2 regions of the Mesorhizobium sp. WSM4887 genome follow, and region 1 is predicted to be linked to the other one. Evidence: predicted binding sites of a transcription regulator. Region 1 holds the regulator's gene; the other holds the start of a gene.
The links. The regulator LexA, encoded in region 1, represses DNA repair genes until DNA is damaged. The targets are predictions, from matches to a motif close to TGTTCNNNNTGTGTTCNG.
Positions count from the first base shown of each region.

Region 2: the regulator LexA is predicted to act here: its motif matches at 4,584-4,601, upstream of P9230_RS14225 (helicase-related protein).

Region 1 is NZ_JARTVP010000001.1:88,754-97,103, reverse strand. Features, by position in the region: gene lpxB (lipid-A-disaccharide synthase) at 1-896, shown strand, start outside; gene gltA (citrate synthase) at 984-2,312, opposite strand; gene gltX (glutamate--tRNA ligase) at 2,494-3,918, opposite strand; gene P9230_RS00400 (ComEC/Rec2 family competence protein) at 4,021-6,483, shown strand; gene lexA (transcriptional repressor LexA) at 6,467-7,201, opposite strand; gene glp (gephyrin-like molybdotransferase Glp) at 7,318-8,350, opposite strand, start outside.
Region 2 is NZ_JARTVP010000003.1:132,007-140,356, forward strand. Features, by position in the region: gene fdxA (ferredoxin FdxA) at 91-429, opposite strand; gene P9230_RS14220 (RNA-binding S4 domain-containing protein) at 579-965, opposite strand; gene P9230_RS14225 (helicase-related protein) at 981-4,394, opposite strand; gene P9230_RS14230 (beta-ketoacyl-ACP reductase) at 5,141-5,863, opposite strand; gene P9230_RS14235 (acetyl-CoA C-acetyltransferase) at 5,997-7,184, opposite strand; gene phaR (polyhydroxyalkanoate synthesis repressor PhaR) at 7,485-8,078, shown strand; gene P9230_RS14245 (citrate/2-methylcitrate synthase) at 8,082-8,350, opposite strand, start outside.

The sequences.
Region 1 (8,350 bases):
TCACCATCGACAGCCCTGATTTTTCGCTGCGGGTCGCCAAAAGGGTCCGCGCCGCCGCGCCCGCCATCCCGATCGTCCATTATGTCTGCCCGAGCGTGTGGGCATGGCGGCCGGACAGGGCGGCGGCGATGAAGCCCTATGTCGATCACATCCTCTGCATCCTGCCCTTCGAAGTGAAGGCGCTCACCCGACTTGGTGGGCCGCCCGGCACCTATGTCGGCCACCGGCTGACCCAGGATCCCGGCGTGCTTGGCGCCGCCAAGGCGCAGAGCTTGCCGCGGGACCTGTCGGAGGATCGCGTGAAGACGCTGCTCGTGCTGCCCGGCTCGCGCCGCGGCGAGGTGCGCCGGCTGATCGAGCCGTTCGGCAAGGCGATATCGGTCTTGCATCAGCGCGGTCACCGCTTGCGGCTGATGCTGCCGACGGTGCCGCATGTCGCCGACCTGGTGAAGGCGTCCGTCACGCGGTGGGACGAGAAGCCAGAGATCATCACCGATCCGGAGCGCAAATGGTTGGCTTTCGGCAAGGCCGACGCGGCTCTGATCGCCTCCGGAACAGTTTCGCTCGAGCTTGCGCTTTGCGGTGTTCCAATGGTCTCCAGCTACAAGCTCGATTCGATCGCGAGGCAGCTGCTGCAGCATCTGGTGACGACCTGGTCGGCGCTGCTGCCCAATTTGATCGCCGATCGCGCGCTGGTGCCGGAGTTCTACGATCAGTATGTCAGGCCGGAGAACCTGGCGCGTCAGCTGGAAGCCCTGTTTGCCGACACCGGCATGCGCGCGTGGCAGCGGGCAGGTTTCGCGGAAATCGCCAGGCGCATGGCGACCGACAGACCGTCGGGCGAGATTGCTGCCGAGGTGGTGCTGGGGTGCATCAAGAAAGCGAATAGGGAGTAGCGAATAGCGAATAGCGAGTACGCTGGCGCCACTCAGTGCCGCCAGTTCTTTCCCTATTCGCTACTCGCTATTTCGCTATTCGCTCAATCACCGCTTCGCAATCGGCACGTAATCGCGCTCCGTAGCGCCGGTGTAGAGCTGGCGCGGGCGGCCGATCTTCTGGTGCGGGTCTTCGATCATTTCCTTCCACTGCGCGATCCAGCCGACGGTGCGGGCGACCGCGAACAGCACGGTGAACATGGTGGTGGGGAAGCCCAGCGCCTTCAGCGTGATGCCCGAATAGAAGTCGACGTTCGGATAGAGCTTCTTCTCGATGAAATACTCGTCGGTCAGCGCGATCTTCTCCAGCTCCATGGCGATGTCGAGCAGCGGATCATCCTTGATGCCGAGCTCGCCCAGCACCTCATGCGCTGTCTTCTGCATGATCTTGGCGCGCGGATCGTAGTTCTTGTAGACGCGATGGCCGAAGCCCATCAGGCGGAACGGATCGTTCTTGTCCTTGGCGCGGGCGATGAATTCCGGGATGTGGTCGACATGGCCGATCTCGCCCAGCATGTTGAGAGCCGCCTCGTTGGCGCCGCCATGCGCGGGGCCCCAGAGGCAGGCAATGCCGGCCGCGATGCAGGCGAACGGATTGGCGCCCGAAGAGCCAGCGAGACGAACCGTCGAGGTCGACGCGTTCTGCTCGTGATCGGCGTGCAGGATGAAAATGCGCTCCATGGCGCGCGCCAGCACCGGGTTGATCTTGTACTCCTCGCACGGCACGGCAAAGCACATATGCAGGAAGTTCGCCGCGAAGCCGAGATCGTTCTTCGGGTAAATGAAGGGCTGGCCGATGTGGTATTTATAGGCCATCGCCGCGATCGTCGGCATCTTGGCGATCAGCCGCATGGAGGCGACCATGCGCTGGTATGGGTCCGAGATGTCGGTAGAGTCGTGGTAGAAGGCCGACAGCGCGCCGACCACGCCGCACATGACGGCCATCGGATGGGCGTCGCGGCGGAAGCCGGTGAAGAAGCGCGACATCTGCTCATGCACCATGGTGTGGCGCGTAACGCGATAGTCGAAGTCGTCCTTCTGCGCCTTGGTCGGCAATTCGCCGTAGAGCAGTAGATAGCAGACCTCGAGGAAGTCGCCGTGCTCGGCGAGCTGGTCGATCGGGTAGCCGCGATGCAGCAGGATGCCGGCGTCGCCGTCGATGAAGGTGATCGCCGACTCGCAGCTTGCCGTCGAGGTGAAACCGGGATCGTAGGTGAAGGCCCCGGTGGTGCTGTACAGCGCGCCGATGTCGATCACGTCGGGCCCGGTCGAGCCGCTTCGCACCTTGAATTCATGCGTCTTGCCGGCGAACTCGAGCCTTGCGGTCGACTCACGCGCCTTGCCGCCCGATTCCAGTTTTGTCGCAGCTTCGCTCATTGCAAACTCCTTTATGTTTTCTCATGCCGGCAAGGCAATTCCTGCAAACGACACGTCGAAATCACCGGAATGCGCGAACTTGCCACCGCATTTTAGGAGGTGCGTGCCAGATTGGGCCAAGGCCTAATGTTGCACTGCGAAACACACCTTTCAATGCCAATCTTCTTGGGCCAGTTCGCTCCTAATCGATTTGATCCGCAACCCGCGCCAGGCTCTCCTCACGGCCGAGCACGGCGAGTACATCGAACACGCCGGGCGAGGTGCTGCGGCCGGTGAGCGCGGCTCTCAGCGGTTGGGCCACGGCGCCGAGCTTATGGCCGCCGGCCTGCGCAAAGTCGCGAATAGCGGCTTCCGCGGTTGCGGCGCTCCATTCGCTGGAGATCGCGGCGAGCGCGGCATGGGTACCGCGCAAAATGGCGCGGGCGTCGCTGCCAAGCAACCCCGCAGCCCTTTCGTCGAGCTGCAGGGGCCGCTCGGCGAACAGGAAGCCGGCTCCATCGACGAGCTCGACCAACGTCTTTGCCCGCTCCTTGAGGCCCGGCATGGCAGCAAGCAGCTGTGCCTGGCGCCTGTCGTCGAGCTTGGCCGCAAGCGCCGGGCCACCCTCGAGATAGGGCAGGGTGGCTACGAGAATATCAAATAGCGCCTTGTCGTCCATCTTGCGCATATGGACGCCGTTCAGCGCCTCGAGCTTGGCGAAGTCGAACCGGGCGGCGCCCTTGTTGACGTCGGCGATGTCGAACCAAGAGATCATATCCTTGATCGACATCACCTCGTCGTCGCCGTGGCTCCAGCCGAGCCTGGCCAGATAGTTGAGCAGGGCCTCCGGCAGATAGCCCATGGCGCGATAAGCCTCGACGCCGAGCGCGCCGTGGCGCTTCGACAGCTTGGCGCCGTCGGCACCATGGATCAGCGGGATGTGCGACATCGACGGCGCGGTCCAGCCCATGGCGTTGTAGATTACGGTCTGGCGCGCGGCGTTGGTCAGGTGATCGTCGCCGCGGATGATGTGGGTGACGCCCATATCGTGATCGTCGACGACGACGGCATGCATGTAGGTCGGGTTGCCGTCCGAGCGCAGGATGATGAAGTCGTCGAGGTCCTTGTTCGGGAATCGCACCTCGCCCTGCACGCGGTCGTGCACGACGGTCTCTCCTTCGGTCGGCGCCTTGATGCGGATGGCGCCCTTGACGCCGGGAGGCGCCTCGGAGGGCCCGCGGTCGCGCCACTGGCCATTGTAGCGCGGCGGCAGCCCCTTGGCCCGCGCCGCCTCGCGCATCGCCTCCAGCTCGGCAGGCGTTTCATAGCTGTAATAAGCCTTGCCCAGCCGTACGAGCCCCTCTGCCACCTCACGGTGGCGCGGCGCGCGCTCGAACTGCGACACGGCCTCGCCGTCCCATGAGAGGCCGAGCCAGGTCAGCCCGTCCAGGATAGCGGCCGTCGCCGCTTCGGTGGAGCGCTCGCGGTCGGTGTCCTCGATGCGCAGCAGCATCGTGCCGCCGGTGTGCCTGGCGTAGAGCCAGTTGAACAGCGCCGTGCGCGCCCCGCCGATGTGCAAATAGCCGGTGGGCGAGGGGGCAAAGCGGGTGACGACCTTGTCGGACATGGAACTCTCGGAAGAAGCTCTGAAGCGGGCATGATTGCGCGGACTTTCGCGCGGTGGGCGTTCATGTAGCATAGGAGGTCTGGGGCGCAAGGGGCAGACCCGATGGCTGGACGTGGCCGGGGTGCGGAGGAGGGCGAGGAGACGGCGGCTGGCGTGAGCGAGCGCCTGCTGTTTGCCGACACAATACCTGCAGAGGCAGTACCGGTTTTGGTTCCCGTACCGCGTCCGGCCACCGAGATTTTGCCGCCGGACGGCGATGCTTCGCTACAAGCTCCTCCGCCGGCGGCCATCGACTTAATCCGCAGGCGGTTCCGCCGTGCCTCGTTTTCCGTGTTTCGCCGGGGTGTGGCCGAGGCAGCCTCAACCGAGCTCGACCGCGGCATCGGCTTCCTGCTGGTGCCGGTGTTCCTGGCCGCCGGCGTGATACTCTATTATTCCTTGAGCGCCGAGCCGGATCTTTACAGACCGCTGGCGGCGGTGGCGCTGATGGCTCTATGCGCGGCGGTTTCGCGCCCCTGGCTGAAGACACACCTGGTCTTTATGGCGGCGCTGTTTTGCGCGCTGGGCTTCGTCGCCGCGAAGGTCGAGACCTGGCGCGCCGCTACACCGATGCTCGGCTCCGAAATCCAGACGCGGCTGACAGGCCGCGTCGTCATCGCCGAGGAAATGGCCAATGGCCGCGTCAGGCTGACCATCGATCTCGTCTCGACCGCGCATCCAAAGCTGCGCTACGCACCGGATCGCGTCAGGGTCTCGGCACGCAGGATCCCGGCCGGCATGAAGGCCGGATCGCTGGTGACGGGTTACGCGCGGCTCCTGCCGCCGACAGGGCCGGTCCGTCCGGAAAGTTATGATTTTTCCTTCGACAGCTATTTTTCCGGCATCGGCGGCAGCGGATTTTTCCTCGGCGACCCGAAACTCATTCCGCCAACCGACCCGATCGGCCAGACGAGCATCGCCTCGGCCATCGAGAACGCGCGCGAAAATATTGCCGACCACATCAGAAGCACCGTCGGCGGACCCGAAGGCGAGATTGCCGCCGCACTGATCGTCGGCGTGCGCGCCGGCATTCCCGAGGACATCAACGAGGCGATGCGGCGGACCGGCATCTATCACATCATCTCGATTTCGGGCCTGCACATGGCGCTGGTCGCCGGCACGGTCATGCTTCTGCTGCGCGGCGCCTTTGCGCTGTTCCCGGATTTTTCGTCACGCCGGCCGGTGAAGAAATATGCCGCGGCAATCGCGCTTATGTCGATCGCCGCCTACCTCGTCATCTCCGGCGTGGTGGTCGCCGCCGAGCGAAGCTTCATCATGCTGGCCGTCATGCTGATCGCCGTGCTTTTCGACCGCGCCGCGCTGACGATGCGCAACTTGGCGATCTCGGCCATCGCCGTCATCCTGGTGTCGCCGCATGAAGTGGTTGGCCCGAGCTTTCAGATGTCGTTCGCGGCAACCGCCGCCCTTGTCGGCGCCTATGCCGGCTGGTCCGACTACCGCGCCGGCAAGGTGAGAGCGCCGCCGGCAAAGCGTTCGTTCCTGCGGTTCATGTCGCACAAACTGGCAGTCGGAGCAGGTGGCGCCGCGATGACGTCGATCATTGCCGGAAGTGCCACGGCGCTGTTTGCCATCTGGCATTTCCAGCGCGTCTCGCCGCTTAGCCTGCTGGCCAATCTCGCGATCATGCCGATCGTCACGATCGTGATGTTTCTCGCCGTCGCCAGCGCGGTCATGATGCCGTTCGGCTTCGACGGGCCCTTCCTCTATTTGATGGGCAAGGGCCTGGCGGCGATGATCGCGATCTCGGCGTGGATTTCGGAGTGGTCGCCGGTCGATGCCGTGGGCCTGATCTCGATCCATTCGGTGCTGCTGGCGACGATCGCGCTCGTCATCGCCACGATGGCGACTACGTGGCTCAGGCTGGCCGCGATTCCTTTCGCTGCCGCGGCCGTCATGATGATCCCGCAGGTGCGCACGCCCGACCTGCTGATCTCGGAGGACGCGCATCTGGTGGCGATGCCGATCGGCGGCGGCGAACTCGCCATCAATCGTGCCCGCTCGAACGAGTTCACCACCGATAACTGGAAACGCGCGCTCAAGGCCGAAACGATCGTGCCGCCGGAGACATTCGCCAAGGGCACGCTGGACATAGCCGATCCCGTCGACCTGCCGCCTGGATCGCCCTTTTACTGCACGGGCGATCTCTGCATTGGCCGGCATCCATCAGGCGCGATCGTCGCGCTCGCCGAAAAACGCGAAGCTGCCCGGCCTGCCTGCGACTTCGCAGACCTCATCGTCATCAACGACGCCACGGCCTACAATCCCTGCCGCGATCCGCGTGTCCTCGTTGTCACCAAGCGGCAGCTCGCGCGCGACGGCAGTGCCGCCGTCTTCTTCGATCCGCAATCGGCGACGGCGCGAGCAACCATTCAATACGCCGTCGAAAAACCGTACCGCCCTTGGCACGAACAGCGGCGCTACTCGCGTGAGGCGAGGGGGTTGGCGCCTTACAAGAAGCCCGAGAAGCCGAAAGCCAAGCCGCAGCCCCTCAGTAGCGGCGGATGAGCCCGACGAGCTTGCCCTGAACCTTGACGCGATCGGGACCGAAGATGCGCGTCTCATAGGCCGGATTGGCAGCCTCGAGCGCGATGGAGGCGCCCTTGCGGCGGAAGCGCTTCAGCGTCGCCTCCTCGTCATCGACCAGCGCCACGACGATCTCCCCGGGGCTCGCAGTGCTGGCGTTGCGGATGATGACCGTGTCGCCGTCGAAGATGCCGGCCTCGATCATCGAATCGCCTTTGACCTCGAGCGCGTAGTGCTCGCCGCCCGCGATCATGTCCGGCGGCACTGTGATCGAATGCGTCTGGTGCTGGATGGCGTCGATCGGCACGCCGGCGGCAATGCGACCCATCACCGGGATGGAGACGGCTGAAACGGCGTCGTCGTCATTGCTGGGCGTCGGCGTGCGGGCGGGCGCCGCGGGTTTGATCTGGCGGCCGAGATTGCCTTGGCCGCCCTGGATGACGCTCGGCGAGAATTTCTTCGCCGCATTGAGGCCGGGCGCGATCGAGTCAGGTAGGCGCAGCACTTCAAGAGCACGCGCCCGGTTCGGAAGCCGGCGAATGAAACCGCGCTCCTCCAGCGCCGTGATCAGGCGGTGGATGCCCGATTTCGAGGCAAGGTCGAGCGCTTCCTTCATCTCATCGAAAGACGGCGGAATGCCGCTTTCCTTGAGCCGTTCATGGATGAACATCAGCAGTTCATGTTGTTTGCGCGTCAGCATGGCGGCCCCCATGGGTTCTGAAACCAGAATCAGAAAAACAAACCCAGAACAAACACTATCTGTTCCAGTTGTGTTCCGCAACCGTTTAAAGTTTAGTGAATGTGTTGACGTTTTGTTCAGCGTAACATCAGAACGGTGCATTCCTCGCCGGCTTCAGCCGCCGGTGCGAAGGGTTGGCGCACGATCAGGCCATTGGCATCGGCGAGCATCCTCAACATCGAGGAATCCTGGATGCCGAACGGTGTTGCGATCAACCCCCCCGCATCTTCGCGGACCACGGCGCGGACATAGTCCTGCCTGAGATCGTTGGCGTGCATTGCGACGCCTAACCGGGCCGTGCGGATTTCCTGACGGCAGGACCGGCCGCCCAGCCGCGCCAGAAGCGGCTTCAGGAACAGCTGCGAGCAGACCAGGCTTGCGACCGGATTGCCGGGCAGGCCGATGCAGCGAATGTCGCCGAGCCGGCCAAACATCAGCGGCTTGCCGGGACGCATGGCGATCTTCCAGAAGTCGAGCTGCATGCCTTCGCCGGTCAGCACGTCATGGATCAAGTCGTGGTCGCCGACGGAGGCGCCGCCAAGCGTGACGATGACGTCGGCGCCGGCCTTGACCGCCTTCTTGACCAGGGCCGCGATCGCGTCCTTGCGGTCGGCGGCAATGCCGAGGTCGAGCGCGCGCGCGCCGACCGACTGGGCCGTAGCTGTGACGCCACAGGTATTCGACGAGATGATCTGGTCGGGGCCGAGCGCGCTGCCCGGCGGCAGCAATTCATCGCCGGTGGCGATGATGGCGAGCAGCGGCTGCCGCACCACGTTGAGACTCGGATGGTTGGCCGATGCCGCCAGCGAAAGCGCCGCCGGATCGAGCTGGCGGCCTTTTTCGAGGAGCAGGTCGCCCTCGCAGAAGTCGAGGCCGCGGCGACGGACGTTTCGTCCCTCCACGGTCGGCTCGGTCACTTCGATGCCGCCGCCGCCGAGATCGCGGACATTCTCCTGGATAACGATGGTATCGGCGCCTTCGGGGAGCGGCGCGCCGGTGAAGATGCGCACGGCCTCGCCCTTGCCGACAGAGCCGGTGAAGCCACGCCCGGCGGGCGCCATGCCGATCACGGAGAGCCGCGCCGGCGCCGAGGCTACGTCGGCGGCCCGC
Region 2 (8,350 bases), on a different contig from region 1:
CGCTAACGCCATGCGCCATCGCTGGCTGTCAAGAGAGCAATTGTACCGGCTCGCTTACGTAGCGTCATGCCGGCTTGCCCGGCCCGGCCGTCAGTCGCCTTCGCCGGGCTCCGGCGAGAAATACTTCTCGAACTTCCCGGCCTCGCCGTCGAAGTTCTTGGCGTCGGCCGGCGGCTCTTTCTTGGCAGTGATGTTGGGCCATTTCTCCGCGTATTCGGAATTGACCTGCAACCATTTGTCGAGCCCGGACTCGGTGTCCGGCTTGATCGCGTCGGCCGGGCATTCCGGCTCGCACACGCCGCAGTCGATGCACTCGTCAGGATGGATGACGAGCATGTTCTCGCCTTCGTAGAAACAGTCGACCGGACAGACCTCGATACAGTCCATGTATTTGCATTTTATGCAATTATCGGTCACGACATAGGTCATCGCAGGCTCCGGGACGTCCCGTATTTGCTGGGCTTTTTTGGTGAGGTAACGCCTTTGCCCGCCGCTTGCAAGGGCAGGACTTCCCGCCTGAGCCGGCATCGCGGAAAGGAATTCCGCGCGCCTGCCGCGACGAGGTTCCGTCGAATCTTCTAGTCCTCGCCGAGCAGCCGGTCCGTCTGCCGCCGCTGCCGCTTGGTCGGACGGCCGGTGCCGGCCTCGCGCAGCGCCGGAATGGCGTCAGGAACCGCCTCGCCCTTGGGCGTCGGCGGCGGCGACATATCCTCGTAAAGCAGCCGCGCCTCGTCGGCAGGACCACGCCGGGCGCCGGGCCCAAGCACCTTCCAGACAAGGATTCGGCGGTCGAGCGTGATGGTCAGCACATCGCCGGCCTTGACCAGATCGGAGGCCTGCGCTGCTTTGTCGCGATTGATGCGGACGCGCCCGGCAACGACGAGCTTCGCCCCCAGCGACCGGGATTTCACCGCACGCGAGAAGAACAGCCATTTGTCGATGCGCTGGCGGCCTTCTCCAACCATCGGGACCGGCCGAGGCTATTTCTTCAGCTGGTCGCGCAAGGCGGCGAGCTTGGCAAAGGGTGAATCCGGATCAAAGCGCTGCGGACGCTCCTCGCGCGGCTTGCCCTGGAAGGCCGGCTTGCTGCCGCCTGCGGCATTGCCCTTGCCGTCCTGCCTGTTGCCTTTCCAGTCCGGCCGGCCCTCGCGGCGGCCCCCCTCGTGGCGATCGGCACGCTCGCCCTGCGGCCTGCCTTCGCGCCGTTCGCCGCCTTCGCGTTCCGGTCTCGGCTTGAACTTCGAGCGGTCGAAGCGCGGCTTGCCGGCCCCGTCGCGCTGGTCGCGGCGGCCCTCACGGGCTGGCCGATCGCCGGCCTGGCCACCCGTGGCAGCCGCCTGGCCATCGCCTGCAGCCTGGCCGTTGCGCGGACGATTGTCGCGGCGATTGTCATAGCGGTGGCGCGGGCGCGAATGGTCGAAGCGCGCCTGCCGCCACAGCAGGATCGGCTTCGGCTCTTCCGACTCGGCGGGGGGCTCTGCGCCTTCACCGCTTTCGCCCTCGTGGAGAGCGCCGGCGTCGGCGGTGTTGGTGCCGCCTGCATCGTCGGCGCCGTCAGCCCCACCCGCGTCGCTTCCCGCCGCGACCTCCCCCATCGAGGTGGAGGCGTCGGCGCTTTCAGCCGACCCAAACGCTGCTGCAGCGTCCACCGCTGCAGCGGTCTCCACAGGCGGAGTCTCTTCCGCGACCGCAGCCGAAGCTTCCGCCGGATCTTTCGCGTCAGGCTCCGTCGCGGCTTCCGCGATGGCGTCGGCAGGAACTTCAGCGGCAGCCGGCTCGGATCCCTCGATCGTTGCCTCTACAACCGTGTCTGTTGCCACGGCGTGCGCCTCTGCCGCCTGTGCAGCACGCGCAGCCTCTTCCGCCGCAAGCTTCGCAGCCGCGGCCTCGCGGGCGGCATTGTCCAGCGCGTCGAGCTTGGCCTTCACCTCCGCCGCCGGCTTCGGTTCGGCGCGATAGCCAAGGCCTTTGAGGATCTCTTCCATGTCGTCGGCGGTGGCGCCGAGGATCGACATCATGGGCGGCGTCACCATGAAGGCGTGGCCGTCATAGGCGCCGTCCGGTCGCTGGCCGAGGCCGGGCTTCCAGTTTGTCGCGGGGCGAATGAGATCGGCCAGCCGCTCTAGGATATCGACGCGTACGGCGCGGCGGCCGAGATTGCGATAGCCGGCGAGCTTGTAGAACGTCTTGTCGAAAGCAGGATCGATCACCACCGAGGTGCGGCCCGATGCCAGCGCATGCACCACGTCGCCGAAGCCTGGCTTGTCCTTGCCGTCGCTCTTAAGCGCCCAGAGCAGCGTCACCAGCCCGGCCGGCGCCGGCTTGATCAGCGCCGGCACGAAGACGTGGTAGGCACCGAAGCGCACGCCAAGGCGCCGCAGGGCCGCCCGGCCTTCCTGGTCGAGCGACTTCATTTCCTCGGCGATGTCGCGGCGGTTGATGAGACCGAAATGCTCGACGAGCTGGAAAGCGATGCCGCGCGCGATGCCGGTGAGCTGCTCGGCGTTCTTCAAATCGACCAGCGGCTTCAAGAGCGACTCGATCTGAAAATTGACGAAACGCTCGGCGCGCGCCGCGACCTTGTCGCGGGCAGGGCCGGTGAGCTGCTCGTCGGCAAGCAGCACAAGGCGCGGCTTCAAAGCCTCGTCGCCGGCAACCAGGGTGCCGATCGGCGCGCCGATCCAGCGCAGGACACCGTCCGAGCCCAATGCCAGATCGCCGTTGGCGCACGCGGCGAAGCGCTCGGCGCGCGCCTCGAACTCAGCCGCGAGCGCCTTCTGGGCAGCGGTGCGCACCGCCTTGGCGTCCTCGCCGCCGGCGCTCTGGTCGGCGGTGAAGCGGAATCCCTGCAACTCGCCGACGTGATGGCCTTCGACGAGCACGGTTCCGGTTGGGCTGATTTCAGCTTCAGGCATGGTATTTTCTCTAAGGCGCCGCATGAGGACGGAAGTCCTGCGGTCTACGAAGCGTTTCGTCAACCGCTCATGCAGCGCATCCGACAATCTGTCTTCGATTTCGCGCGTCTTTTCCTGCCAGTGTAGCTGATCGGCCAGCCAGCCCGGTCGGTTGGAGACGAAGGTCCAGGTGCGGATCTGGGCGATCCGGTGCGACAGCGTGTCGATATCACCATCCGTGGTGTCGGCCCGCCGCACCTGCTCGGCCATGTAATTCTCATCGACATGGCCATGGCGTGCAAGGTCCATGTAGATCGAGGCGATGAGCTCGGCATGCTGGGCGGGCGCGATCTTGCGGTAGTCCGGCAGCGCGCAGGCCTCCCACAGCAGCGCCACGCGCTCCCTGCCGGTGGCTAGCGTCCTGATGTCCGCGTCGCGCGACAAATGTTCCAGCGCCTGGGCGTCGACCGCCGGCAATGCCCGGGTCAGCCCTTCGACCGGCGCGTTGGTCTCGATCGAGCGTTTCAGGGCATCGAGGCTGGCAAAATCGAAATCGGCGGTGCGCCACTGCAGCACCTTCACCGGGTCGAAATCGTGCCCCTCGATCTTCTTGACCAGATCCTCGTCGAACGGATCGACCTGGCCGGTAACGCCGAAGGTGCCGTCGCGCAGGTGTCGGCCGGCACGCCCCGCGATCTGGCCTAGCTCGGCGGCGGTCAGGTTGCGGTATTGGTAACCGTCGAACTTGCGGTTCTGGGCGAAGGCAACGTGCTCGAGGTCGAGGTTCAGGCCCATGCCGATGGCATCGGTGGCGACCAGATAGTCGACGTCGCCCGACTGGAAGATCTCCACCTGGGCATTGCGGGTGCGGGGACTGAGCGCGCCGAGAACGACGGCAGCACCGCCCTGCTGGCGGCGGATCAATTCGGCGATGGCATAGACCTCGTCGGCGGAGAAGGCGACGATCGCCGTGCGCCGCGGCAGGCGGGTGAGCTTCTTCGAGCCGGCATAGGCAAGATGCGACAGCCGCGGCCGCGTCACCACCGAGACGCCCTTCAGCAGGCGTTGCAGGATGCCGTGCATGGTGGCGGCGCCCAGAAGCAGCGTCTCCTGGCGGCCGCGCAGATGCAGGATGCGGTCGGTGAAGATGTGGCCGCGTTCGAGGTCGCCGGCGAGCTGCACCTCGTCGATGGCGACGAAGGCGGCATCGGTCTCTCGCGGCATCGCCTCCACGGTGCAGACGGAATATCTCGCGCTCGCCGGCACGATCTTCTCTTCGCCGGTGACCAGCGCCACCTTGCTGGCGCCGACCTTCTCGCAGACGCGTGTATAGACCTCGCGGGCAAGGAGCCTCAGCGGCAGACCGATGATGCCGGTGTCGTGCGCCACCATGCGCTCGATGGCGAGATGGGTCTTGCCGGTGTTGGTGGGGCCGAGCACGGCCGTCACGTCGCGGCCGGAAAGGATCAGCGGCTGGGAGGGTTTCGGCTGGATATTCATCGGCTCGGAAATGAGGCTTTCTGCCGCTTGTTGTCGGGGACGCGACGGTTCCGTCGCGTGTGACAGGGCACACATAGGGATTTCAGACGCGAAGCGAAAGCGGAATGTTCCCATCAAGGGAAAGCGGAATGTTCCATCAAGAGATGGCGCGACGGCAGGCAAGGTCAAAATCCGCGCTCGATTAACCGTTGGAACGAGTCTGGAACGAATCGGCGACGAATCACTGACTCACTCTGATTCAGGTTTTGTTCACGGCTACATGTGGATTTTTTGGCCATGAGTCTCACCACATGCTGAATCTGTGAATTGGCCCGTTTCGTGCTTAGCTCGCGCTGGTGCCGGAGCGTCGTTAACCTTTGTGGGAGAGCGACCGCGACGGACTCGAGCGCGGCCGCGAACATTATGAAATGGTTGATCTTTCCTAATCGTCGTTAATCTTTTTCGCGCTGTTTCCGGCGTGGCCCGTTAACTTTTCGGCCAAAGCCGGAACGAATCGGCGACGAATCAGCGATCTGCAAAAATTCCCGGTTTGTTCACCCCTAGATATGGTGTTGTCCACAGCTTGTGCACCGAAAAATTCACAGCATGTGAACCGGGTTTCCACAGGGCGCGAGGAGGCCGTTAAGTATTGCGTGCCAAATTGAGGCATGCCCACCCGGTGCCGCCGGAGCGCAGACAAAAACAGGCGGCCCGTTTGCGGCGGGCCGCCTGCCATCGGTGTCAGAAGAGTTCAGCCGAACAAGATCTCAGGCGAAATACTGGCCGCCATTGGCGCTTATCGTCGAGCCGGTGATGAAGCCTGCGTCTTCCGAGGCGAGGAAGACGACGCAGCGCGCAATCTCCTCCGGCTCGCCGAGACGGCCGACCGGGATCTGAGCGATGATCGATTCCCGCACTTTTTCCGGCACGGCCATGACCATGTCGGTGGCGATGTAGCCGGGGCAAACAACGTTGACGGTGATGCCGGCGCGGGCGCCTTCCTGGGCAAGCGCCTTGGTGAAGCCGATATCGCCGGCTTTCGAGGCCGAATAATTGACCTGGCCCATCTGGCCTTTCTGGCCGTTGATCGAGGAGATGGTGATGACGCGGCCGAACTTCCTATCGCGCATGCCGTTCCATAGCGGATGCGTCATGTTGAAGACGCCGGAAAGGTTGGTGTCGATGACCTCCTTCCACTGCTCGCGGGTCATCTTGTGGAACATGGTGTCGCGGGTGATGCCGGCATTGTTGACCAGCACCGAGACCGGACCGAGATCAGCCTCGACTTGGGCGATGCCGGCGGCGCAAGCGTCATAATCGGCGACCGACCATTTGTAGACGGGGATGCCGGTCTCGGCCTTGAATTTCTGGGCCGCCTCGTCATTGCCGGCATAGTTCGCGGCGACCGAATAGCCGGCATTCTTCAGGGCCACCGATATCGCCGCACCGATGCCGCGCGATCCGCCCGTGACGATTGCTACCTTGCTCATGCATTTCCTCCCTTTGGTCGGAAGAGCGAATAGGGAGTGGCGAATAGCGAGTAGGGATCGATAGCCCGTCGTGCAACGCCATTTCCCCCTATTCGCTACTCCCCATTCGCTATTCGCTCAGTTCGCCATTCGCTCAGTTCAAGGCTTCCACACACATCGCAACGCCCATGCCGCCGCCGATGCAAAGCGTCGCGAGACCCTTCTTTGCGCCGCGGCGGCGCATCTCGTAGACCAGCGTGTTGAACACGCGGGCGCCCGAGGCGCCGATCGGATGGCCGATGGCGATGGCGCCGCCATTGACGTTGACGATCGAGGGATCCCAGCCCATGCCCTTGTTGACGGCGCAGGCCTGCGCGGCGAAGGCCTCGTTGGCCTCGACGAGATCGAGGTCCTTGGCCGACCAGCCGGCCTTCTCCAGCGCCCGCTTCGAGGCCGGGATCGGGCCGGTGCCCATGATCGCCGGGTCGACGCCGGCGGTCGCCCAGGAGGCGATGCGGACCAGTGGGGTGATGCCGCGCCTGGCAGCCTCGGCCTCGCTCATCAGCAGCGCGCCGGCGGCTCCGTCATTGATGCCCGAAGCATTGGCGGCGGTGACGGTGCCGTCCTTGTCGAAGGCCGGCTTCAGCTTGGTCATGGCATCCAGCGTAGCGCCGTGGCGGATGTATTCGTCCTGGTCGACGATGGTGTCGCCCTTCTTGCCCTTGATGGTGACGGCGACGATCTCGTCCTTGAACTTACCGGCCTTCTGCGCCGCCTCGGCCTTGTTTTGCGAGGCCAGCGCGAACTCGTCCTGGACTTCGCGGGTGATCTGGAACTGACGAGCGACGTTCTCGGCGGTGTTGCCCATATGGTAGCCGTTGAAGGCATCCCATAGGCCGTCCTTGATCATGGTATCGATCATCTTGTAGTCGCCCATCTTGACGCCGGCGCGCAGGTGCTGGGCGTGCGGCGACAGCGACATCGATTCCTGGCCGCCGGCGACGATCACCTTGGCGTCGCCGGTGGCGATCTGCTGCATGCCGAGCGCAATGGCCCTCAAGCCCGAGCCGCAAACCTGGTTGAGGCCCCAAGCAGTCGTCTCCTTGGGCAGACCGGCATTGATGGAAGCCTGGCGGGCCGGGTTCTGGCCCTGAGCGGCGGTCAGCACCTGACCGAGGATGACTTCGTCCACCTCCGCCGGGTCGACCTTGGCACGCGCGAGCAATTCCTTGATGACGACCGCGCCGAGCTCGTGCGCGGGCGTGGCGGCGAAACTGCCGTTGAAGGAGCCGACTGCTGTGCGGGCTGCGCTGGCGACGACGATTGAATTGGAAGCGGACATTTTCTTCTCCAGGCTTCGAGGTGTCGTTAGGCTATCCTTGGAGACTTTCTTGCCCGTTCAAGCACCTGAGTCAAACCGGAAATCGGCATGGCCGCCATGCGCGGCAAGCAAGTCGAGCGCTTATCGTGACGGCGTGGCCATCGCGCTGCAGCACAATTTGGCCCGCCCTTTCGGCATTAATTGATGCCGCACTGCACAAACCGCTTGGAATTGTGACGCTTTTGCGCATATCCTCGACAAATGGCGCAATCGTTACCGGCCGCTTACTGTGAACGCGCCGGTATCCTGGGGAGGATACGGATGGCCGCAAAAGACGACCCGATCGTCATCAAGAAGTACGCCAACCGCCGGCTCTACAACACCGGCACCAGCACCTATGTGACGCTCGAAGATCTGGCCGAGATGGTCAAGAAGGGCGAAGAATTCACCGTGCAGGACGCCAAGACCGGCGACGACATCACGCATCCGGTGCTGACCCAGATCATCTTCGAGCTGGAGAACAAGGACGGGCAGAACATGCTGCCGATCCCGTTTCTGCGCCAGCTGATCTCCTTCTACGGCGACCAGATGCAGATGATCGTGCCGAGCTTCCTCGAACAGTCGATGATCGCCTTCTCCAAGGAGCAGGAGCGTTTCCGCGAGCAGCTGAAGGGCGCCTTCGGCAAGACGCCGATCGACATGATGAAGACGCCGATGAAGGCGCTGGAGGAACAGACGCGGCGCAACGTCGAGATGTTCCAGAACGCGATGCGCATGTTCACGCCGTTCCCGTCCGGCGGCCCCAATTCCGCTGCGCCCGCCGAGCCGCCGAAGAAGGACGAGAAATCCGACGACCTGCAGGAATTGAAGGCGCAGATCGCCGCCATGCAGCGCAAGCTCGACACCATGTCGTGATGGCTAGCCGTCAGGTGTTCCTGCAGGGCCGTCATAGCGGGCTCGCGGCCTGATCGGCCTGTTGCTCGTCACCTGCTCGATGGCATGCGCCGTCCAGCCGATGCTGCGACCGAGCGCGAACAGGCGAAAGGGCGCGTCGGCGGGGAGATTGAGGCTGCGCGTCAGCGCGGCCAGCGCGAAGTCGACATTCGGGCGCATGCCGGTCGCGGCAAGGACGGCGTCGCGCAGATGAAGCAGATCGTCAGCGATGTCGAGGTCGGGCAGCAGAGCCT